DNA from 2 places in the Pseudarthrobacter sp. YAF2 genome. Region 1 is predicted to be linked to the other one. Evidence: predicted binding sites of a transcription regulator. Region 1 holds the regulator's gene; the other holds the start of a gene.
The links. Region 1 encodes HrcA, which represses chaperone genes, less so after heat shock. Its sites were predicted from a motif close to TTNGCACTCGNNNNNNNCGAGTGCNAA; they were not measured.
Positions count from the first base shown of each region.

Region 1 (9,243 bases):
CACTGCCCGGTTACGCCGACGCCAAGCCCATGGTGTTCTCCGGCCTGTATCCACTGGACGGGGCCGATTATCCGGTACTCCGTGACGCCCTCGAAAAGCTCATGCTCAACGACGCCGCCCTGGTGTACGAGCCGGAAACCTCCGCGGCGCTGGGCTTCGGTTTCCGCGTCGGCTTCCTGGGTCTCCTGCACCTGGAGATCACCCGCGAACGCCTGGAACGCGAATACAACCTGGCCCTCATTTCCACCGCGCCGAACGTTGAGTACGAGGTCACCCTGGAGGACAAGAAGGTGGTCCAGGTCACCAATCCCAGCGAGTACCCCACCGGCAAGGTCGCCGAGGTGCGTGAACCCATGGTGTCCGCCACCATCCTGGCTCCCAACGAATTCGTGGGCGCCATCATGGAACTGTGCCAGGCCCGGCGCGGCGTCCTGGGCGGGATGGACTACCTGTCCGAGGACCGGGTGGAAATCCGGTATCGCCTCCCGTTGGCAGAGATCGTGTTCGACTTCTTCGACATCCTCAAGTCCAAGACCCGGGGCTACGGTTCCCTGGACTGGAAGGCCGACGGCGAGCAGGCAGCCGACCTGGTGAAGGTCGACATCATGCTCCAGGGCGAACAGGTGGATGCCTTCAGCGCCATCACGCACAAGGACAAGGCCTACGCCTACGGCGTGATGATGACCGGCAAGCTGCGCGAACTCATCCCGCGGCAGCAGTTCGAAGTGCCCATCCAGGCAGCCATCGGTTCCAGGATCATCGCCCGCGAAAGCATCCGCGCCATCCGCAAGGACGTGCTGGCGAAGTGCTACGGCGGCGACATCTCGCGCAAGCGCAAGCTGCTGGAGAAGCAAAAAGAAGGCAAGAAGCGCATGAAGATGGTGGGCACTGTGGAAGTTCCGCAGGAAGCGTTCATCGCCGCGCTCACCACGGACGAATCAAAGGACAAGGCCAAGAAGAAGTGACCACCGCGCAGCGGGGGACCCGCTGATGCCCAGCGTTCTTCCCTTTGGCGACCCGGCGCCGTCGGACGGTCTGCTGCCCGCACAGGCAGCAGACGGTGCGGCGGACCGGGCGTTCGGCTTGTACGTCCACATACCGTTCTGTGCTGTGCGCTGCGGGTACTGCGACTTCAACACGTATACGGCCACGGAACTCGGCGGCGGCGCATCCCAGGATGCCTACGCGGGCACGGCGGTCTCGGAAGTGGCGCTGGCCGCGCAGGTACTGCAGCGTTCCGGCATCCCGGCGCGCAAGCTCAGCACCGTCTTCTTCGGCGGCGGAACCCCCACGCTCCTGCCGGCCGACGACCTCGCCTTGATCCTGCGTACCTCCATCGACCAGTGGGGAATCGAAGACGGCGCGGAAGTCACCACCGAGGCCAATCCCGACTCGGTCACGCCTGAATCCCTTGCCATCCTCAAGGATGCCGGTTTCTCGCGGGTCTCGTTCGGCATGCAGTCCGCCGTCCCGCACGTGTTGAAGGTCCTTGACCGAACCCACACACCGAGCCGGGTTCCGCAGGTTGTCCAGTGGGCGCGGGAGGCCGGACTTGCCGTCAGCCTGGACCTGATCTACGGCACGCCCGGCGAATCGCTTGCGGACTGGCGGTATTCCCTCGAAACAGCGTTGTCCTATGAGCCCGACCACATCAGCGCCTATGCGCTGATCGTCGAGGACGGTACCAAGCTCGCCGCGCAGATGCGGCGCGGCGAGGTCCCCGGAATAGACGACGACGACCACGCCGACAAGTACGAGCTCGCCGACCAGCTGATCACCGCAGCCGGGCTCGGCTGGTACGAGGTCAGCAACTGGGCACGGACCCCGGAGCAGGCCTGCCGCCATAACCTGGCCTATTGGCGGGGCGATGACTGGTGGGGGATTGGCCCCGGCGCACACTCACATGTCGGCGGGGTGCGCTGGTGGAACGTCAAGCACCCTGCGGCGTACGCGACCCGGCTGTCGCAGGGCCTTTCCCCGGCGGCGGGCCGGGAAACCCTGGACCCGGATACCAGGAGGCTGGAGCGGGTGATGCTGGAGGCGCGCCTGCAGTCCGGGCTTGAAGTCTCGACGCTGAGCGCCCTGGGACGCCATCAAGTGGCTGGCCTGATCGCGGATGGCCTGGTGGAACCGGCCCCGGCATTTCACGGACGGCTGGTCCTCACGCTGAAGGGCCGCCTCCTGGCTGACGCCGTGGTCCGCCGTATCCTGCCCGACTAACGTTATTTGATCCAGCGCAGGTTGTACGGGTAGCGGTGCGGCTGGCCCCGGTTGACGTGGATCCCCGCGGCCACCGAGAAGCAGGTCAGCGCCACCCAGATCAGCGTGGCGATGACGGCGAAGATGTTTCCCACGTACGGAATGAACACCAGGATGTTGGCCAGCACCGCGGCGATGGTAGGCGGCAGGCTGAAGTTCAGCGCTTCCTTTGACTCCTGCGCGGTAAAAGGTCCGCGGTCCCGGAAGATCAGGTAGATCAGCAGGGACGGAATGCACCCCAGGATCCCGCCGAAGTGGGCCAGCGTGGCCCATTGGCGGTCTTCGCTGGCCGTGAGCGGCAGCGCATTGGCGGGGACGCCATGGTACTCGGAACGGCCTTGGCCGTCCCTGTGATCACGTGCGTTTTCTGCCACAGTCTGTTTCCTTCTGGGTGCAAGTGGTGCTGACTACAAATAAGGACTTGGTGCAACGCTGCCAAAATCAGGCATCGCACTATCCAGAATACTTGGTCGCGGACCGGGGGCGGCCGTCAGGGCGCGGTAAGAAAATCGATCACTTCCTCAACCCGTCCCAGCAGCGATGGTTCCAGGTCGGCGTAGGTGCGCACGGCTCCCAGGAGTTTCTGCCACCCCAGCCCAATATCCTCCTTTGTTGCGTGCGGCCAGCCAAAGGCTTTCAGGATGCCCGTCTTCCAGTCCTGCCCGCGGGGAATCGCCGGCCACTGCGGGATGCCCAGTACCGCGGGCCGGATGGCCTGCCACACGTCGACGTAGGGGTGGCCGACAATGAGGACATTTCCGGCCGCGCCCGGGGACGCCATCACGGCCTCGGCGATGCGCGATTCCTTGGAATCGGGCACGAGGTGGTCCACCAGCACCCCAAGTCGCCTCCCCGGCCCTGGCCTGAAGTCCGCCACGGCGGCGGTGAGGTCGTCGATTCCGTGCAGGGGCTCGACGACGATGCCTTCGACCCGAAGGTCGTCTCCCCACACCTTCTCCACGAGTTCGGCGTCATGCTTGCCTTCCACCCAGATCCGGCTGGCCTTTGCCACCTGGGCCCGCTGCCCGGCGACCCGTACCGACCCGGAGGCGGTCCGTCCGGCGGCGGGGCCGGAAGCAGCCGGGGCCGGTGCCGGCGGCATCAGCCGGATGGGCTGGCCCTCCAGGAGGAACCCGAAGCCAAGCCGGAAGGAACGCGACTTTCCGCGGCGGTCCTCCAGGGCCACCACGTGCATGCCGCCCGATTTCTCCACCCGGGTGACAGCTCCCACCCAGCCGGATTGGACTTCCTCAAGCACCATGCCGCGCTCCACGGGGACCTCGGGCAGTTCGGTCCGGGCCGGGGCGGAGATCCCGCGGGGGCCCCAGTTCTGGTAGTCCATGGATTCGATCCGCCTCGCGTTAGGTCCTCACCTCCGGAGTTTCGCCCGGAGCGGTACCAATGCTAACAACGGGTCGAGGCATAATAGACTGTTAGCACTGAGGCATGTCGAGTGCTAACCCTGGGGCGGCGCCGGACGGGGTGCGCGCCCCGGACCGTGGATGGAGGTGGAGAGTGAGCGAGCCACGCAAACTGGAAGTGCTGCGGGCGATCGTGGAGGACTACGTCCACTCCCGCGAGCCCGTTGGTTCAAAGGCGCTGGTGGAACGGCATCATCTCGGCGTTTCCAGCGCCACCATCCGCAATGACATGGCGGCGCTGGAAGATGAGGGCCTGATCACCGCTCCGCACACCAGCGCAGGGCGTATTCCCACGGACAAGGGCTACCGCCTGTTCGTGGACCAAATCTCAGCGGTCAAGCCCCTGTCGGCGGCCGAGCGCCGTGCCATCCAGTCGCTCCTGGAGGGCGCGGATGACCTTGACGACGTCCTGGAACGCACCGTCCGGCTGCTGTCGCAGCTGACCAACCAGGTGGCCGTGGTCCAGTACCCGCACCTGAGCAGGGCCCTTGTCCGCCACATCGAGTTCGTGCTGTTGGCCCCGCGCAAAGTCCTGGTGGTGCTTATTGCCAACAGCGGCAAGGTGGAGCAGCGGGTTATCGACGTCGGCCAGGACCTCGGTGATGAAGGACTCGCTGAGCTGCGGACCAGGTTCCTCGGAGCCCTGGGCGGCACCGCACTGAGCCACCTCGCCCAGGCGCTGCCGGCCGTCGTGGCTGCTGCGCCGCACCCTCAGCGCCAGGCCGCGCACGCGCTGGCGCTCGGGCTCGAGGTTTTGGCCCAGAGCAGCCGGGAAGACAGGATGGTCATGGCCGGAACGGCCAACCTGGCCCGATCCAACGTAGACTTCCCACTCAGCATCGGGCCGGTGCTCGAAGCACTCGAGGAGCAGGTGGTGATGCTGCGGCTGTTGAGCGAAATGGCCCAGGACCACCGCGGTGTGGCAGTTAGCATCGGAAGGGAGAACCCTTACGACGGCCTCGCCGAGGCTTCCGTTGTGGCCACCGCCTATGGCCCTGACAGCGCCGCGAAGGTAGGGATCCTTGGCCCCACACGGATGGATTACCCCACGACCATGGCCGCCGTCAGGGCCGTGGCACGCTACCTTTCCAGGATTTTGGGGCCCTGACCCTCCGCTGCCGGAGCACCTTCGGCTGCAAGACCGGAGACCGGGCCCAACTGCACGCAGTACAACAAGGAAGAGATACAACTTTGAGCAGCCACTATGACGTCCTTGGAGTCTCACCCGAAGCTACGGGCGAAGAGATCAAAAAGGCCTACCGCAAGCTGGCCCGCACCCTGCACCCGGACGTAAACCCGGGAGCGGACGCGTCGGAACGCTTCAAGGCAGTCACTCACGCCTATGAGGTCCTTTCCGACCCCCAAAAGCGCCGCATCTATGACACCACCGGCAACGAGAACGGAACGGACAACGGCTTCGGCGGCGCCGGCTACGCAGGCCAGGGATTCGCGTTCCAGGACATTTTCGATACCTTCTTCGGCGCCGGCGGCACGTCCGGTCCGGCGTCCCGGGTGCGCAGGGGACAGGACGCACTCATCAGTGTCCGGATCGACCTTCGCGATGCCGTCTTTGGCGTCAACAAGAAGCTCGAAGTGGACACCGCCGTTGTCTGTCCCACGTGCGAGGGATCATGCTGCCGCCCCGGCACCCACCCGGAGCGTTGCGATATCTGCGGCGGCAGCGGCCAGGTCCAGCGGGCCGTCCGCTCCATCCTGGGCCAGGTCATGACGGCGGCCCCGTGCGGCACCTGCGAAGGGTTCGGCACGGTGATCAAGGATCCCTGCAACGAATGCAGCGGCCAGGGCCGCATCCGCAGCCGCCGGTCGCTGACCATTAAGGTCCCGGCCGGCGTTGCCACCGGCACACGCATCCAGCTCTCCGGGCAGGGCGAAGCGGGTCCCGCCGGTGGACCCGCCGGCGACCTCTATGTGGAGATCCGGGTCAACAACGACGCCACGTACGTCCGGGAAGGCGACGACCTGCACGCCACCCTGCACATTCCCATGACCGCGGCCGCCCTCGGCACTGACGTCAGCCTGGAAACCTTCGACGGCAGCCAGGAAATCGACGTCAAACCCGGTACCCAGTCTGGGGAGATCATCACCCTGCGCGGGCTGGGCGTCACTCATCTGCGGGGCTACGGGCGCGGTGACCTGAAGGTCCACCTCCAGGTCGACACTCCCGCCAAACTCGACGCCGCGCAGGAGGACCTGCTGCGCCAGCTCGCCAAGCTCCGCGGGGAACAGATCACGGAGGGAAAGCTCGCTGCCAGCGGCGGCATGTTCGCCAAGCTCCGGGACCGGCTCGGTAACCTGTAGCGGTGAGCAACCCCGTATTTTTCACCAGCCCCGGCTCACTTGACGGCCTGGCTGCCGGACAGGTCTTTGTCCTGGAGGGCCCCGAAGCCCGGCACGCCGTCACCGTCAAGCGCTTGTCGCCGGGGGAGGCAGTGGACATAGTCGACGGAGCCGGCATCCGCATGACCGGCAAGGTGGCAACGGCGTCCTCCTCTATGCTTGAGGTGGAGTGCGGGACCGTGGCGGCGGAAGACAGGCCCGAGGTCCGGCTGGTGCTGGCACAGGCACTGGCCAAGGGCGACCGGGACGAACTGGCCATTGAGACAGCGACGGAACTGGGCATCGATGCGGTCATACCCTGGCAGTCCGAACGCTCCATTGTCCGCTGGAAGGGGGACCGGGCCGCCCGGGCCCACGCCAAATGGCAGTCGGCCGTTGCCGCCGCCGCCAAGCAGGCGCGCCGCGCCTGGATCCCCGAGGTCCGGGCCGCCGTCGAAACGTCCGGGCTGTGCGCCGCCGTGGCGGCCGCGGACCTGGCCGTCATCCTGCACGAAGACGCCGTAAGGCCCCTGCGGGCTGTTCTTGAAGCGTGGCAGGGGAGCACGGGTGCCGGGCCCCGCGAGGTCCTGCTGATTGTCGGCCCCGAAGGCGGCATCAGCCCCCGCGAGGTGACGAAACTCTGCGATAACGGTGCCGTGACGGCCCTGCTGGGACACCACGTCCTGCGGTCCTCCACCGCCGGCCCGGCCGCCGTCGTGCTGGCCAGCGACATCCTGGGGCGCTGGACTACCGCACCTTGAAGGACCGTGTGTCCTCGTTCCGGTCCGGCTCTCCGCCGGAGCCGGCCTGCGCTACATGGAGCTCGTAGTCACCGGCCGGCAGGTTCAGGGCCAGCGTGAAGGCGCCTGCCTGGCCCTGTTCCGCAGCTGCGGTCGTTTCGCCGCTCAGGAAGGGTGTCTTGCCGGCACCGTTGTCCGCCACCTGCAGGATTTGCCAGTGAAGTTTTGCTCCGGGTGAGGTGCTCCGGCCAGTGATCTTCACGCTGCCGCCGGGGACCTCGGTGTTCTCCTGCGGATCGATGATCCAGACCGGTGCCACCAGGCCGGCGGCGCGCGTCATCAGGGCGCCCAACTGGATCTTGCCGAACGCGACGTAGTCGGTGTGCCCGTCCACGAGGATCCGGACCCGGACCTGCTGGCTGGTGTCGATCAGCCCCGAACTGGCGGCGGCGGCCGTGGCCGTGTAAATCAGTTGCTGGATGGCGCGCGCAGCCATGTCGGCGTCGAGGTTGCTGTTGAAGGCGTCAGCCGAAACGTCCACCGTGATGACGTCTTTGCCTGAAATCGATGTGGCCAGCTTGTCCGGATTCTGCCACGGCGTGAAGAAGTCGGGGTCGAGCGGCTTCTCCGACATCATGGCGCGCAACGCGCGGGTGACCGGGTTGTCCTGCTCGGGGACGTCGCGGAATTCGCGGTACAGGAAGATGTTGCCGCCGCTGCGGCCGATCCAGTACACGGGTGCCTTGTTGGAGGACTGCGTGGTTTCCAGCGGGGCGCTGGTGGAAGGTGCGTCCGGCATGGTCCCGCCAGTCGCCGGGACAGATGCGAGGGTGCCGGTGGGGGACGGGCCGCCCTCGGCGGTGCAGCCCGCAAGGACGGGAACAAGCACCAGGACTCCTGCCAGGACAGCCGGGCGCAAGCGGCCCTTCGTTCGGCCTGCCCTTTTGGGCACAGAGGTTTCCGGCACTGTCCTGCCCTAGTCCTTTCCTGGCGTGGCGGGCCGATCCCCTGGCGGCCTGGAGTTCCAGCAGCTGCTGGATTTCCAGCATTACACAGGGGTACGGCCCCACAGCCGTTCTTTGGCCGTCACGGCCCAACTGCAACGGGAACGATATGAGGCCGATATGAAGTTGATACCTAACGGCCGTACCCGCGGCTATAGGCAGGGACCCGGCGTATCCGTCGGCGGCTCCCGCTGGCGTAAGATGAAGGGATCGCTGGGCAAGGAGCACCGTGCAACGGGCGCCCCTTTCCGGCACGGAAAAACTGGATGAAGAATTTCGAGGGGACCACAGGCCTGCGGGCCAGCACCATGACTGAATCAGCAAATGGTAAGCGCCGGCTCAATACAGGCGACGGCAGCCCCGGGGAATTTCCCCACTCCCTGCCGGGCATCCGGACCGAAGTTGTCCTGTTCGAGAACTCGGACCAGATGGTTCAATCACTTGGCAGCCACGATGAGGCGTTGCGGTTCATCGAAGTCCAGTTCCCGGACGTCAACTTCCACGTCCGCGGCAATGAGCTCTCCATCAGCGGGCCTGCCAGCGACGTCCCCCGGATCATGCGGCTCCTCCAGGAGGTCCGTGGCCTGGTGGCCCGGGGCACGGTGATCACCCCCGCGGTGCTCCAGCAGCTGGTGGCGCTCCTGCGCACCCAGTCACTGCAGAACCCCGTGGACGTGCTCACGCATGACATCCTCTCGAGCCGCGGCAGGACCATCCGGCCCAAAACGCTGAACCAGAAGAACTACGTGGACGCGATCGACGCCAACACGGTGATTTTCGGGATCGGGCCGGCCGGCACCGGCAAGACCTACCTGGCTATGGCCAAAGCCGTCCAGGCCCTGCAGCAAAAAGAGGTCAGCCGGATCATCCTCACCCGCCCCGCGGTCGAGGCAGGGGAGCGCCTCGGGTTCCTGCCCGGAACGCTGAGCGACAAGATCGATCCCTACCTCCGCCCGCTCTACGATGCCCTGCACGACATGATGGATCCCGAGTCCATCCCGCGGTTGATGGCCGCGGGCACCATCGAGGTGGCACCACTGGCCTACATGCGCGGCCGGACCCTCAATGACGCCTTCATCATCCTCGATGAGGCCCAGAACACCACGCCGGAACAGATGAAGATGTTCCTCACCCGCCTCGGGTTCGGGTCCAAGATGGTGGTCACCGGAGACGTCACCCAGGTGGACCTGCCGTTCGGGACGCGTTCAGGGCTGCGGATCGTGGAGGAGATCCTGCAGGGCATTGAGGACGTGAACTTCTCGGTCCTGGACGCCGCCGACGTCGTGCGGCACCGGCTGGTGGGGGACATCGTCAACGCCTACAGCATCTGGGACGAAGTCCAGCGGAACCGTGTCAAACACTCAGTCAACAGGGACAAGCGGGGGGAACACGCGTGAGCATCGAGGTGAACAACGAGTCCGGCGTCGACGTCGGGGAAGCCGAACTCATTGCGTTGTCGCGGTACATCTTTGAACAGCTCTA
Region 1 is NZ_JBFRDA010000019.1:23,007-32,249, forward strand. It holds gene lepA (translation elongation factor 4) at 1-965, shown strand, start outside; gene hemW (radical SAM family heme chaperone HemW) at 991-2,220, shown strand; gene AB4Y79_RS18030 (DUF4870 domain-containing protein) at 2,223-2,633, opposite strand; gene AB4Y79_RS18035 (DUF3097 domain-containing protein) at 2,750-3,601, opposite strand; gene hrcA (heat-inducible transcriptional repressor HrcA) at 3,775-4,788, shown strand; gene dnaJ (molecular chaperone DnaJ) at 4,872-5,999, shown strand; gene AB4Y79_RS18050 (16S rRNA (uracil(1498)-N(3))-methyltransferase) at 6,002-6,778, shown strand; gene AB4Y79_RS18055 (GerMN domain-containing protein) at 6,765-7,724, opposite strand; gene AB4Y79_RS18060 (PhoH family protein) at 8,070-9,158, shown strand; gene ybeY (rRNA maturation RNase YbeY) at 9,155-9,243, shown strand, end outside.

Region 2 (14,526 bases), on a different contig from region 1:
ACAGCGCACAAGCGGCCTCCCACACTGGACGCATGGGATTCATCGTTGCCAACCTGTTCATCACCCTCGACGGCGTCTACCAGGCTCCCGGCGGCCGGGAGGAAGACACCCACGGCGAGTTCGCCTTCGGCGGCTGGCAGGCGCCTGTCTCCGACGACGAGGCCGGCGCGGCCATCGCCGCAGAGATCGGCCGAATGGATGCCCTGCTCCTTGGCCGGAACACTTATGACATCTTTTCGGCTTACTGGCCGCACCAGTCAGGGGAGATTGCGGATGCACTCAACCGGGTGCCCAAGTTCGTCGTCTCGCGCACTGCGTCCACCCCGGACTGGGCCGGAACCACGGTGCTGCCCGATGAGAGGGCCGCGGGACGGCTCCGCGACGAGTACGGGCAGGTGCACATGTTCGGCAGCGGAGTCCTGATCCGCTCACTGCTGGCTGCGAACGTTCTGGACCGCCTCCACCTCTGGCTTTACCCGGTCACGCTGGGTCAGGGCAAACGCCTGTTCGACGCCGGCACCGTCCCCGCGTCGTACCGCCTCGCCGAGCCGGCCCGCAGCTACCCGAAAGGGGCGGTATCGCTGGTGTACGAACGCGCGGGCGGGGTTGAGACGGCGGAGATGGCCGCGACCTGACCCCACCGTCCCCCTGACGTCGCTCCGTCCGCCCAAGGAACCCTGGCGGCGTGCCCAGGCAAGGCAGCCGAGGCGTCCTGCAGAAGGCACGCAAAAGGCTGGCCCGGCACATGCCGGACCAGCCTTTTTCGTCAAGCCTTCAAGGCGAAGCCTTAGTGGCTGTGGCCTGCGTGCTCGTCCTCTTCGGCGGGCTTCTCCACCACCAGGGTCTCCGTGGTGAGAACCAGGGCAGCGATGGATGCCGCATTGCGGAGGGCTGCGCGGGTGACCTTGACGGGGTCGATGACACCGGCAGCGATCAGGTCCTCGTACTCGCCCGACTTTGCGTTGAAACCGTTGTTGGTTTCCAGGTCGGCCACCTTGGACGTGATGACGTAGCCGTCGAAGCCGGCGTTCTGGGCGATCCAACGCAGCGGCTGAACCAGGGCGCGGCGGACGATCCCCACAGCAGCGGCGGCGTCGCCTTCGAGTGCCTTGACGGACGGGTCCTCATCCAGGGCCTTGAGGGCGTGGATCAGTGCCGAGCCGCCACCGGCCACGATGCCTTCTTCCAAGGCCGCGCGGGTGGAGGAAACAGCGTCCTCGATGCGGTGCTTCTTTTCCTTCAGCTCAACCTCGGTGGCAGCGCCCACCTTGATGACGCCGATGCCGCCGGCCAGCTTGGCCAGGCGCTCCTGGAGCTTTTCGCGGTCCCAGTCGGAGTCGGTGCGGGTCAGCTCGGCGCGCAGCTGGGCTACCCGACCTGCAACATCCTCGGCCGAACCAGCGCCGTCGACGATGGTGGTGTTGTCCTTGGTGACGGTGATGCGGCGGCCGGTACCCAGCACCTCCAGGCCAACGGTGTCCAGGCTCAGGCCCAGTTCCGGGGAAACAACCTGCGCACCGGTCAGGGTGGCGATGTCCTGGAGCATGGCCTTGCGGCGGTCACCGAAGCCGGGTGCCTTGACGGCCACGACGTTCAGGGTGCCGCGGATGCGGTTGACGATCAGCGTGGACAGGGCCTCGCCGTCGACGTCCTCGGCAATGATGAACAGCGGCTTGGAGCTCTGCAGTGCCTTTTCCAGCAGCGGCAGGAATTCCTGGATGGAGGAGATCTTGCCCTGGTTGATCAGGATCAGGGCATCCTCAAGGACAGCTTCCTGGCGTTCGGCGTCGGTGACGAAGTACGGGGACAGGTAGCCCTTGTCGAACTGCATGCCCTCGGTGAGGACCAGTTCGGTCTGGGTGGTAGAGGACTCTTCGATGGTGATGACGCCATCCTTGCCCACCTTGCCGAAGGCTTCGGCGAGGAGTTCGCCGATCTCGTCGCTCTGCGCCGAGATGGCGGCAACGTTGGCAACCTGGCTGCCTTCAACGGGGCGGGCGTTCTCCAGCAGGCGGGCAGCTACGGCCTCGACCGAAACTTCGATGCCGCGCTTGATCTGGCCGGGGGCAGCGCCGGCGGCAACGTTGCGCAGGCCTTCCTTGACCAGGGCCTGCGCCAGGACGGTGGCGGTGGTGGTGCCGTCACCGGCAACATCGTTGGTTTTGGTGGCTACTTCCTTGGCCAGCTGCGCGCCAAGGTTCTCGTAGGGGTCGTCGAGTTCGACTTCGCGGGCGATGGTGACGCCGTCGTTCGTGATGGTGGGGGCGCCCCACTTCTTGTCCAGGACGACGTTGCGGCCGCGGGGGCCGAGCGTCACCTTGACGGTGTTGGCGAGCTTATCGATGCCGGCCTCGAGGGCCCGGCGGGCAGCGTCGTCAAACGCAAGCTGCTTTGCCATGGTTTTGTCCTTTCAAAGACAGAAACCCCGCACTGCCGGCCAGCAGAAGCGTGGCCGGCAGCACGGGGATCCGAAAGAGTTACTTTACGACGATCGCCAGGACGTCGCGGGCGGACAGCACGAGGTACTCGGTGCCGCCGGTCTTGACTTCGGTTCCGCCGTACTTGGAGTAGATGACGACGTCACCAACTGCTACGTCAACCGGAACGCGGTTGCCGTCTTCGAAGCGGCCGGGGCCTACTGCAACAACTTCGCCTTCCTGCGGCTTCTCCTGCGCGGAGTCCGGGATGACCAGGCCGGAAGCCGTGGTCTGCTCGGCTTCGAGCGGGCGGACAACGATACGATCCTCAAGAGGCTTAATAGAGACCGACACTCGGACCTCTCCTTTTCGTCAGCAAATTTGTGGACTGGAAAGCTTTCCGCCGTGGCTGGCAAACCGTCGTCGCGGTGCCGGCAGCAGCCTGGCTGGCAGCTCTTCATGTGTTAGCACCCTCCGGGGGAGAGTGCTAATGAAGACTCTATGTAAGGGTTAGCACTCGGTCAAGGTGAGTGCCAACTTTTCGTCATGGGCGTACTCTGTTTCGCACCATTCCTGGACGCAGTAGCGGGCCCGCGGGCTCCCGCAGCCTCAGCGGCCCAGATCGTCGAAGTCCACGTCTTCGCCGCCGTCGGCATCGCTGCCGCCCTGTTTCCGGCCCCGGAACAGCACCCAGCCCGCAGCGGCGGCGGCGAGCAGCGCAGCAACGAGGAAGAAGATGCTTCCGGCCCGGGCGCCGTCGTACAGCCCGCGGATATCGCGGGCTTCCTGCGTGTTGTCCGCGATGTCGTTGCCGCCCACCGAATAGACGGTGGCGTTGAACGTGTCGAGGAGGAAAATGATCACCAGAAGCGCGATGCAGACCACTGCCACTACGGCGGCAGCGATCAGGACCGGGCGGGCAAACCGGGCAGGACCACGTTCCTTGGGTCCGTGTTCGCCGGTCTCCCCGGGGGCTGCGCTTTCATCCATGGTCTCAACACTATCGGCAACCCGGCATACGCTCCTCCACTAGGCTGGAACCCATGGCTCACGCTCCCCAGGACCAGATTGCACCGCTGCTGACCCCCGAAGGCTGGGAGCTGCTGGCATCCCTGGGCCCCTACCGGGACGAGGATTCCTTCGAACTCAACTCCGCCCTCCGGAAGGCCGGCCATCCGGCCGGGCTTGTCTCCGCCGTTCTGACCCAGTCACGGCTGCGCACAAAGGCTGAGGCGAAGTTCGGCGAGTTCGCCCGCCAGATGCTCTTCACCCAGGCCGGCCTGGAGCAGGCCACCCGCCTGAAGGTCGCGGCGCGCCACGCGCAGCGCTTTGCCGCCGCCGGGATCAACCACGTGGCGGACCTGGGTTGCGGCCTCGGCGCCGATTCCCTGGCCCTGGCATCCCTGGACCTCACCGTGACCGCCGTCGAGATGGACGAGACCACCGCGGCCTGTGCCACGGTGAACCTGATCCCCTTCCCCAATGCCACCGTGGTGCACGCGGACGCGGAAACGGTGCCGTTGGAGGGCGTCGACGGTGTCTGGCTGGATCCTGCCCGGCGGGTCACCTCCACGTCCGGCACCAAGCGGATCTGGGACCCCGAGGCGTTCTCACCCCCGTTGTCATTCGTTGAATCGCTCGCGGCGTCGGGGAAGGCAGTGGGCGTGAAGATGGGCCCCGGCATGCCGCACGAATCCGTGCCCGCAGGCTGCGAGGCCCAGTGGGTGTCGGTAGCCGGAGACGTCACCGAGGTGACCCTGTGGTTCAACGCGGTCAGCCGGCCAGGGGTGCGCCGCGCAGCCTTGGTCCTTGGTTCCGAGGGTGCGGCCGAACTGACCAGCGCGGACGACTTCGGAGCCGGCCCCTCGGCCCCGGTGGGACCGGTGGAGGGCTACCTGTACGAACCCGACGGCGCCGTGATCCGGGCCGGCCTGGTTGCCGATGTCGCCCTGGAACTCGGCGGCCACCTGGTGGATGAGCACATCGCCTACATCTGCGCGCCGGAGCTCATGGCCACGCCGTTCGCAAAGGCCTACAAGGTGCTGGAGGTGAGGCCCTATAACGTCAAGGCGCTCAAAGCCTGGGTAAAGCAGGAGGGCATCACCGTGCTGGACATCAAGAAGCGGGGCACCGCGGTAACCCCGGAAGAGCTGCGGAAGCAGCTGCTGCCGGGCGGGAAGGCAGCCGGCAAGGGTTCCGGCAAGAAGGGCGCCGGCAAGGCCGCCACCCTGGTCCTGACCCGGATTGGCGAGGACCGGGTGGCGATCGTGGTCGAGCCTGCCTGACCGGCACTGGGCAGCTCCTGCCGGACCTGCCTATTGGGCGCGCATGAATTCCTCGGCCGCCTGCACCTGCTCCGCCGTGGGCCGCACTCCGGTGTACAGGACAAACTGCTCCAGCGCCTGGATGGTGGCCACCTCAGCACCGGTAATGACCGGCTTGCCTGCGGCTCGGGCGGCACGGATCAGCGGCGTCTCGGCCGGCAGGGCCACCACGTCGAACACCAAGCGGGCCGCTTCGATGGCCCCCGCCGGGAAAGCCACGGTGTCCGCTTCCGTCCCGCCGGCCATCCCCAACGGGGTGACGTTGATGATCAAGTCCGCCGTCCCGCCGTCGAGCGCTTCACGCCACCGGAAACCGTACTGGTCCGCGAGCGCCCGGCCGGAAGCCTCGTTCCGGGACACCACCGTGACATCGGTGAAGCCGGCGTCCCGCAGGGCCGCCACCGTGGCCTTCGCCATCCCGCCTGAGCCCTGCACCACCACGGAGTAGCCCGTGGGGACTGAGTTGGTGGCCAGCAGTTGTTCGATGGCCGTGTAATCGGTGTTGTACGCCTTGAGATGGCCGTCGGTGTTCACGATGGTGTTGACGGAATCGATGGCTTTGGCGGAGGGGTCCATCTCGTCCACCAGGGCTATGACGTCTTCCTTGTAGGGCATGGAGATGGCGCAGCCCCGGATGCCCAGGCCGCGGACACCGGCGATGGCCTGCTCAAGGTTGGTGGGCGCGAACGCCTTGTAGATCCAGTTAAGGTCCAGTTGCCCGTAAAGGTGGTTGTGGAACCGGGTCCCGTTGTTGCTGGGACGGGCGGAGAGCGAGATGCAGAGGGTCATGTCTTTATTCAGAATGGGCACCCGACCATTAAACGCGTTCCCCCGCTAATCCCGCTCCCGGGTCACGGGCTGCAACCGGTTCCGGCAGGATAGGGCCCGACGGCGGCAGGCAGCTTTCCGGGGGCCGTCGCCTTCCCTGCCAGGACGGCGGCGAGGGCGTCGAAGGCGGTGTCATTGCGGCCGTAGAGCGCCAGCTTGATCGGGGCGCCGGAGTCCTGCAGCGGCCAAGGTGCGTCCAGGGTTACCGCGATGTCGCCGCCTGCCGGTTTGCCGCCGAAGCCGATGAGGTTGACCACGGGGCCGGAGCCAACTGCCAGGCCGGCACGGGCGGCAGCGGTTTCGAAGCGTTCCCGGTCCCCCGGTCCCCCGCCCTCGACGCGTATTGCACCCGGCACCAGGGGTCCGCTGCAGGGGCCGGACAGGACCGTCACGGCGGACGCCGAGACCTTGGCCGACAACCCGGCGCCGCTCCCGGCCGGAGCACCGCCTCCGGGTGCCCCTGCAGGGGCCGCCGTCCGTGCGTGCCAGACCATCATGGTGGCAACCCGGCGGGCGGCGTCATCGAGCCGCGCGGCCGGGAGGGTTCCGGCGGCCAGGGCCTGCAGGATGGCGGCATGCGCCTGTTCCACGTCGGCGGGCATCAGCAGCAGGTCGGCGCCCGCGGCCAGGGCCTTCACGGCGGCAGCGCCGGCCGGGTACTGCTCTTCCACGGCGCCCATGTTGAGGGCGTCGGTCACTGCCACACCCTGGAAGCCCAGGTTCCGCAGCGCCGCGTAACTTGGCGCGGAGAGCGACGCCGGGACGCCGGGTTCCAGCGCGGGCACGGCGATGTGCCCGGTCATGACGACCGGCAGACCGGCGGCCACGGCGGCCTGGAACGGTTTCCAGTCCCTGCCCCGAAGTTCATCAATGGTGGCCGGCTGGACCGGGAGGCTGAGGTGGGAGTCAGTTGTCACCGAGCCGTGCCCCGGGAAGTGCTTGACGGTGGGAAGGATGCCTGCGTCCAGCATGCCCCGGGAGAACGCCACGCCCTGCGATGCCGCCACCGCCGGATCGGCGGACATGGAGCGGGCGCCGATGGTGGGGTCCTTGGGTCCAATGGTCACATCCGTGTCGGGCGCGAAATCGAGGTCAAACCCCAACGGCACCAGTTCGGCAGCCAATGCTTTGCCGGCCTGATGGGTCAGGTCCTCGCTCCCCGCAGCGCCGTAGCTCATGGGCGCGGGCCATTCGGTGAGCGGGGCGCCCAGCCGCGCCACTGCACCGCCCTCCTGGTCCACGCCGATGATCCCGGGCCATGGCCGGCCGTCCGCGGCCACAGCTTGCCGCAGCCGCTGGTTGACGGCACCCATGGCAGCTACGTCAACCTTCCCCTGGGGGTCGCGCGGCACGTTGTCGCCCATGATGATGGACCCGGCCAGGTGCAGGCGCTGGATGAGCGCCGCGTGGGCTTCCACCTGGTTGCCTTTGAAGAACGGAAGCAGGACCTGCCCGGCCTTTTCCTCCGGCGACATCGCCGCCACAGCCGCCGCGGCGGCGTCCTGGTCCCGCTGCTCCGGCCCCCACCCCAGGGGCCGGGAGCCTGCGTCAGGCGAGGGTGAAGCGGAAGGTCCTGCCGGCGTCGTACTTTCTGCGGCGGAAGCGCTTGCAGGCGGGGCGGAGGACGACGGCGGGGCCGGAGCTGGGGCGGCCGTGCAGGAGGCCAGTGCCAGGGCGGACAGGGCCAGGAGGAGAGGGAAGGATTTGGCAGGACTGGTTTTGGCAGTGTTGGTCCTGGCAGGGGTGTGACGCATGGGGAACGGAGCCATCAATACGATGCTACCCCTGGACTAGACTTGGACCATCCGTTCGCCAGCCGGCGCAGCCTGTGAGCGGCATCAGCCAGCGGCAAACCGGACAGTAAGGAAAAGTGTGAAGATCGACTTCGCGTCATCGAGGCAGTCAACCCTCGGTGTTGAGTGGGAGCTTGCCCTGGTGGACGGGAAGACGGGCGAGCTCGCGTCCGTGGCCAACCAGGTGCTCCGCGGCGTGGCCTCCCGCCACCCGGAACTCAACGAAGACGACGAACATCCGCACATCAAGCAGGAACTCCTGCTCAATACCGTGGAACTGGTTACCGGCATCTGCGAGACGGCCGCCGAAGCCAAAGAGGACCTCAACCGGTCCGTCGCCGCCGTCCGCGAAATCACCGACCCCATGGGCGTGGAGTTGTTCTGCGCCGGCAGCCACCCGTTCAGCCCGCCGCAGCTGCAGCCGGTCACTGACAAGGCGCGGTACGCCAAGCTCATCGACCGGACCCAGTGGTGGGGCCGGCAGATGGTCATTTACGGCGTCCACGTGCATGTGGGACTGGACCGCCGGGACAAGGCACTGCCCGTCCTGGACGGCCTGGTCAACTACTTCCCGCACTTCCAGGCGCTCTCCGCGTCCAGCCCGTTCTGGGGTGGCGAGGACACCGGCTACGCCTCCCAGCGCGCACTGATGTTCCAGCAGCTTCCCACCGCAGGCCTGCCCTTCCAGTTCAAATCCTGGGAGGAATATGAGTCCTATGTGCAGGACATGACCACCACCGGCGTCATCGACACCATCTCCGAGATCCGCTGGGACATCCGGCCGGTGCCAGCGCTCGGGACCATCGAGATGCGTATCTGCGACGGCCTGGCCACGCTGGAGGAAGTGGGCGCCATCGCGGCCCTCACGCAGTGCCTGGTGGACGAGTTCTCCACCACCCTGGACAACGGCGGCACCATTCCCACCATGCCGCCGTGGCACGTGCAGGAGAACAAGTGGCGCGCCGCCCGGTACGGCATGGACGCCATCATCATCCTGGACGCCGCGGGCAAGGAGCAGCTGGTCACCGACCACTTGCTGGAGACGCTGAACCGGCTGGAGCCGGTGGCGGCCAAGCTGCGCTGCTCCGACGAACTCGCCGACGTCGAGAAGATCATCCGCCGCGGAGCCGGGTACCAGCGCCAGCGCCGGGTCGCCGAGGAGAACGGCGGGAACCTCCAGGCCGTGGTTCTGGACCTGGTCAAGCAGATGCGGAACGGCCCCACCGCCTGACCCGGCCCCTCGGCTGACGTGGCCCCTCGGCTGACGTGGTTCCTCCCGAGACGGGGCACTTCGGCACGGACACGCCGGCCGTCGTCGTGATTTACGACGGCGACGCCCGCAAAGTGCCCCGCGACGGTTCGCCGGGCCCACTGCCGTCAGGCCGGAAGCGACACCGAGGTGACCGGCAACGACGAATCCGGGGCGAAGCCGATCCCGCTGGGTGCCACTCGCGCCATCACCAGCTGCGCGCCAAGGGCCGCCACCATGGCGCCATTGTCCGTGCAGAGGTCCAGCGGCGGCACGTGCAGGCGGATACCGGCAGAGGCGCAGCGTTGCCCGGTCAGTTCCCGCAAGCGTGAGTTGGCCGCCACCCCGCCGCCCAGAAGGACATCCTTGATCGCGTGCTCGCGGCAGGCCAGGACGGCCTTGGACGAGATGACATCCACCACCGCTTCCTGGAACGCGGCTGCGATGTCTGCCACCGGGATCTCCTCCCCCCGTGCCTCGAACTGCTCCACGCAGCGCGCCACGGCCGTCTTGAGGCCGCTGAAGGACCAGTCGTACCGGTGCGGTCCGGGCTCGTCCGCACTGCCCATGTACTTGGGCTGGGTGAGGCCGCGCGGAAAGCGGATCGCTTTGGGGTTGCCGTTGCGGGCCACCTTGTCGATGGCCGGTCCGCCAGGGTAGCCCAGGCCCAGAATGCGGGCCACCTTGTCGTAGGCCTCGCCGGCGGCGTCGTCGATGGTGGCGCCCAGGAGGTCCACATCGCTGGTGATGCTGTTGATCCGCAGGATCTCCGTATGGCCGCCGGACACCAGCAGGGCGCCCAGGTTCGCCGGCAGTTCCTGCTTCCTGCCGGTTGCCCGGTCATCCAGGAGACCAACCCCAACGTGCGCCACCAAATGGTTGATCGCGTACAGCGGTTTCCCGGTGGCGACGGCGAGCGCTTTGGCAGCGCACACGCCCACCATGAGCGCGCCGGCGAGCCCGGGCCCTGACGTCACGGCGATGGCATCCACGTCCGCCAGGCATACGCCGGCGTCCGCCAGTGCCTGCTCCAGGGTGGGTACGAACGCATCCAGGTGGGCTCGGGAGGCGATCTCGGGGATGACGCCGCCGAACCGGACGTGCTCGTCCATCGAGGATGAGACGGTGTTGGTCAGGAGGGTGGTGCCGCGGACAATTCCGACGCCGGTTTCGTCGCAGGATGATTCAATGCCCAGCACCAAGGGCTGAGTGCGGTTCATTGGCTGCCTGCTTCCGTTGCTTCGCCACCGGCGGTTTCGGCGGCCAGTTGCAGCCGCATGATCAGGGCGTCCACGCCGTCGCGGTAATAGCGGGGACGGATATGGATCTGCTCGAAGCCGAACCGCAGGTAGAGCTGTTGGGCCCGCGGGTTGTCGGCGCGGACTTCGAGCAGGACGTCGGCGGCGCCCCGGCGGCGGGCCTCCCCGATGAGCCGGGTGAGCAAGTCGCTGCCGATGCCGCGGCCCTCGTACTTCGGGACGACGGCGATGGTCTGCACATCGGCGATGGGTTCGATGCACATCAGGCCGGCGTAGCCCACGATGCCGTCGCCGCCCTCCGCCACCAGGTAGCGGCGCGTTTCCGGCTGGGACAGCTCGTCCAGAAACATCTGCACGGGCCAGGCATCGATCGGGAAGAGCTGGTGTTCGAGGAGTCCGACGGCGGGAACATCGTCCAGGGTCATGTCGCGGACCGTGATACCCGCCATCCGCGGATGGGTCATCCTGCTCATAATGCCCGCTTCCGCGGTCCGGGAACCTGGGCGTCGGATTCGCGCAGGTACAGCGGGGTGGAGTCCAGCAGGGATTCCCCGGAGGCCAGCCTGGCGAGGGCGAACTGGCCAAGGTACAGGGCGTCCGGCTGCTCGGCTGCGAACTCCGGGTGGGCTTTCAATACGTCGCCGTACAGCCCGGCACCGGCGCCGAACGCAGGCAGGTCCGGCAGGTCCGCGGCGAAGCCGACGTGCGGGCCGTCCTGGAGCAGGGGCAGCTGGCCATCGGCCAGGCTGTAGCGGGCCCAGTAGACCTCCTTGCGGCGGGCGTCGGTGACCACCAGGAATTCCGGAACGGCCGCGGTGGATTCCGCTACTTCCAGGGCCACGGCATCCAGGCTCATCAGCCCGTGCAGGGGCTTGCCCCAGACGAACGCCAGGGTGCGGGCGGTGGCAATGCCGGAACGCAGTCCTGTGAACGGTCCTGGGCCGACGCCCACCACCAGGGCGTCCACGTCCGCGCCGCTGACTCCGGCCTCGGACAGCATGGCGTCGATCCCGGGGGCGAGTACCTCGGCATGGCTGCGGGTGTCCTCTGTCGCGAAGCTGGCGATCACGCTTTCAGGGGCATCGTCGGACACCAGGGCGGCGCTTGCCACGGCCGAGGTGTCAATGGCGAGGATCAGCATGGGAGTCCCCCTTCAAAGCCGCCCAGCGCCGGCGCCGTTGCCCAGCGGGGCCCGTACCCGCGCAGCACGATGGTGCGTGGTTCGTCGGTGTCGTCGTCGTCAAAGTCCAGGCTTCCGGACGGCCCGCCCGTGGTGCCCTCGTCACCGGCAGCTTCCACGGTGCTGCCAAGGCCGATGGCACGGTGCAGGTCGATCTCCAGGCGGCTCTCGCTCAGGTGCTCCACCCGGTCATGGCCCCACTCCACCACGGTCACCGACGAATCCATCGTGTTCTCAAGGTCGATGTCATCGATCTCCGCCACAGATCCCAAACGGTAGGCGTCCACGTGCACCAGGTCCGGGCCGCCGGGACGAGGACCGTCCGGCAGGTTGGGGTGGATGCGGACCAGGACAAACGTGGGCGAGATGATGCCCGCGCGGACACCCAGCCCCTCCCCCAGCCCCTGCGTAAAGGTGGTCTTCCCGGCGCCAAGTTCACCGGAGAGCACCAACAGGTCTCCGGCCTGGAGTACCTCCGCCAAATGCCTGCCGAACGCCTGCGTCTGTTCCGCCGTCGTCGCCGTAAACGTCTTTTCCCAGGTGGCCGCCGGCTGCCCTGTCCCGCTCATGCCGCCCCTGCCGTTCCGGGCAAGCCCGCCAGGCCGGGGCTGCTGCCGGCCTGCTGGTCCTCGTTGATGAAACGGCGCGGAACGCGGGGACTGATGCGGGTCACGATCTCGTAGTTGATGGTCCCGGCGGCCTGTGCCCAGTCGTCAGCCGTGGGGCCGCCGTCGGCACCGTCTCCGAAAAGCTCCGCATCGGCACCGTGCAGGCCGGAACCCCCGGCCTCCGGCCCGAGGTCGATGACCATCTGGTCCATGGCGATCCGCCCCACCACCGGGTAGGTCTTCCCGGCCACGCGGACGGGGCCGCCGGTGGCGACGCGCGGGACGCCGTCGGCATAGCCCAGCGGAATCAATGCCAGGGTGCTGGCCTCCCGGGTCCGGTAGTGCAGGCCATAGGAAACGCCCTGACCGGCGGGGACCGACTTGCACTGGGATACCAGCGTGCGCAGCGTCATGGCCGGGCGCAGGCCGAGCTCCGCGGACGTCTGCCCCTCGAACGGCGAGAGCCCGTACATGCCCAGGCCAACCCGCACCAGGTCAAAGTGGGTGTCCGGCCGGGACAAAGTGGCGGGGGTGTTGGCCAGGTGCCGGACTTCCGGGTCCACGCCCGCGTCCTCAGCGATGGCCAGCGCTTCCCGGAAGGCCGCCAATTGGTCATCCGTTTCAGGGCGCTCCGGCTCATCAGCCACGGCCAGGTGGGAGAAGATTCCCACCACGCGCAGCAGCCCCTGGTCCTGGTACTCCACGGCTTCGCCCACCAGGCGGTCCCAGGCTTCGGGGGTGGCTCCGTTGCGCCCCAGCCCCGTGTCCACCTTGAGGTGGACCCGGGCCGGACGCTCCTGGTCCCTGGCTGCGGCAACGATCCGTTCCAGTTCCCACCCTGAGCAGCCAATGTCGACGCCGGCGGCAACGGCGGCCCCGAAGTTGCTGTCGGTGGTGTGCAGCCAGGCCAGCAGCGGCGCGTCGATGCCGGCGGCCCGGAGTGCGAGGGCCTCGGAGATGTGGGCCACCCCCAGCCAGGATGCACCTGCCTGCAGGGCGGCCCGGGCCACGGGAACGGCGCCATGCCCGTAGGCGTCGGCCTTGACCACGGCCATGACTTTCGCGGGGGAAGCAGCGTCGGCGAGCCGGCGGACGTTGTGCCGGATGGCGTCCAGGTCGATCACGGCGGACCGTTCGTGGCGGGGGTCCGGCCCGGAGGCAGCACTGAATTCACCGGTTGTTGCGGGGTAAGTCACCTAAGTGATTCTAGTGCGGGCACTTCGCGCCGAATAATCGGCAGCCCGCGCACTTCAGGCGTCGGACAGGTGCGCGATGGTGGCGGCCGCCCTGCGCTGGGCAGCGAGGGGCACGTCCTGGACGATGTCCGCGAGGAAACCAAAGCGCCGCAGCCACTGGCTCGTCTGCCGTTCGGGGCGGGCATTGGCGCGTTTCCACCAGTCGGCGATGTCCCCCCAGCCCGGGGCTGCCAGCGATCCGCCCACCTCCTGGACCGCCAACGAGGCGCACAGGTTGGCAAACCGCAGCCGGTCCCCCAGCGGCCAGCCGGCCAGGGTGCCCACGATGAACGCGGCGTCGAAGCAGTCGCCGGCGCCGGTGGGGTCATGCGCCTTGACCGGAAGGGACGGCACCCATTCCTCCTCCCCGGTTTGGGAATCAACCGCCATGGCCCCCTGGGCCCCGAGCGTCACCACAGCGACCGGAACACGGTCCGCCAGGGCGTAGAGGGCACTCCAGGGGTTGTCCTTTCCGGTGAGCGCCATGGCCTCACGCTGGTTGGGCAGGAAGGCGTAGAAGTGCTGCAGGTTCTCGAGCCGCACCGGCGCCCACTCCCCGCTGGGATCCCAGCCCACGTCGCCGAACAGCCGGACTCCGGCCGTGTGGGCCGCCTTGGCCCAGGGTTCCACTTCCACGCCCAGCTCCGCGATGCCGGCGAGCGCCGGGGGCGGGTCTCCGATCAGCTCGGAGTTGGTCACCGGGGCTGAATGCCCGTGGGTGACCATTGACCGGTCCTGGTCCACGCACAGGGATACCGTCACCGGGGAATGCCAACCGGGGACGCGGCGGGAGAGGCTGAGGTCCACATGTTCCTGGCTGGACAGGATTTTCCAGTTAAAGTCCCCGTATCCGTCGTCGCCGAAAGCTGCCGCCAGCCCGGTGCGCAGGCCCAGCCTGGCAGCGGCGATGGCCTGGTTCGCCACCCCGCCGGGGCAGCTGCCCATACCGTCGCTCCAGATTTCCGTGCCGGGCTCGGGTCCGTGCGCCAGGCCGGTGAAGATGATGTCCTGGAAAACCGTCCCGGCCAGCAACAGATCGAATCCTGGCTCGACGGGTGAACGGACGGCGGCCAGGGGGTCGAACGGGCGTGCGGGGATCGCGTCCATGTTCGGCACAATACGCCGTGGCGCCGTGCTGCGGTAGGGGCGCAGGAACGGTGTGGGCAAGCTGTCGGGGCTGGGTCCTAGACTGCATGGTATGCGGCTTCTGATTGCGGGCGGCGGGGGTTTCCGCGTGCCCTTGATATACCGGGCACTGACGTCCGGCCGCTTTTCCGGGCTGGTCACCGAGGTGGTGCTCTACGACGTCGATCCCGCCCGGCTCAGGGCCGTCACCGCAGTCCTGGCCGGTATGCCCGCCGGCCCGGGTGCCCGCCTTCCCGTGCACGCCACCACCGATCTTGCCGGCGCCTTGCCCGGCACCACCATGGTGTTCGCCGCGATCCGGCCCGGCGGCACGGCTGGCCGGATTGCCGATGAAAAGGTGGCGCAGGGCCTTGGACTGCTGGGCCAGGAAACCACCGGAGCCGGCGGGATCTCCTACGCCCTGCGGACCATTCCACCGATGCTGGACCTGGCCCGCCTGATTCGGGAACACTGTCCGGACGCGTGGCTGATCAATTTCACCAACCCC
Region 2 is NZ_JBFRDA010000002.1:218,803-233,328, forward strand. It holds gene AB4Y79_RS02945 (dihydrofolate reductase family protein) at 33-635, shown strand; gene groL (chaperonin GroEL) at 788-2,398, opposite strand; gene groES (co-chaperone GroES) at 2,478-2,771, opposite strand; gene AB4Y79_RS02960 (hypothetical protein) at 3,027-3,407, opposite strand; gene AB4Y79_RS02965 (THUMP-like domain-containing protein) at 3,461-4,702, shown strand; gene AB4Y79_RS02970 (shikimate 5-dehydrogenase) at 4,733-5,551, opposite strand; gene AB4Y79_RS02975 (glycoside hydrolase family 3 N-terminal domain-containing protein) at 5,593-7,044, opposite strand; gene AB4Y79_RS02980 (glutamate--cysteine ligase) at 7,442-8,593, shown strand; gene tsaD (tRNA (adenosine(37)-N6)-threonylcarbamoyltransferase complex transferase subunit TsaD) at 8,740-9,831, opposite strand; gene rimI (ribosomal protein S18-alanine N-acetyltransferase) at 9,828-10,343, opposite strand; gene tsaB (tRNA (adenosine(37)-N6)-threonylcarbamoyltransferase complex dimerization subunit type 1 TsaB) at 10,340-11,011, opposite strand; gene tsaE (tRNA (adenosine(37)-N6)-threonylcarbamoyltransferase complex ATPase subunit type 1 TsaE) at 11,005-11,619, opposite strand; gene alr (alanine racemase) at 11,616-12,854, opposite strand; gene AB4Y79_RS03010 (carbohydrate kinase family protein) at 12,909-14,000, opposite strand; gene AB4Y79_RS03015 (family 4 glycosyl hydrolase) at 14,092-14,526, shown strand, end outside.
Region 2: a site for HrcA is predicted at 2,928-2,954, ahead of groES (co-chaperone GroES). Genes of this name have one in related genera too.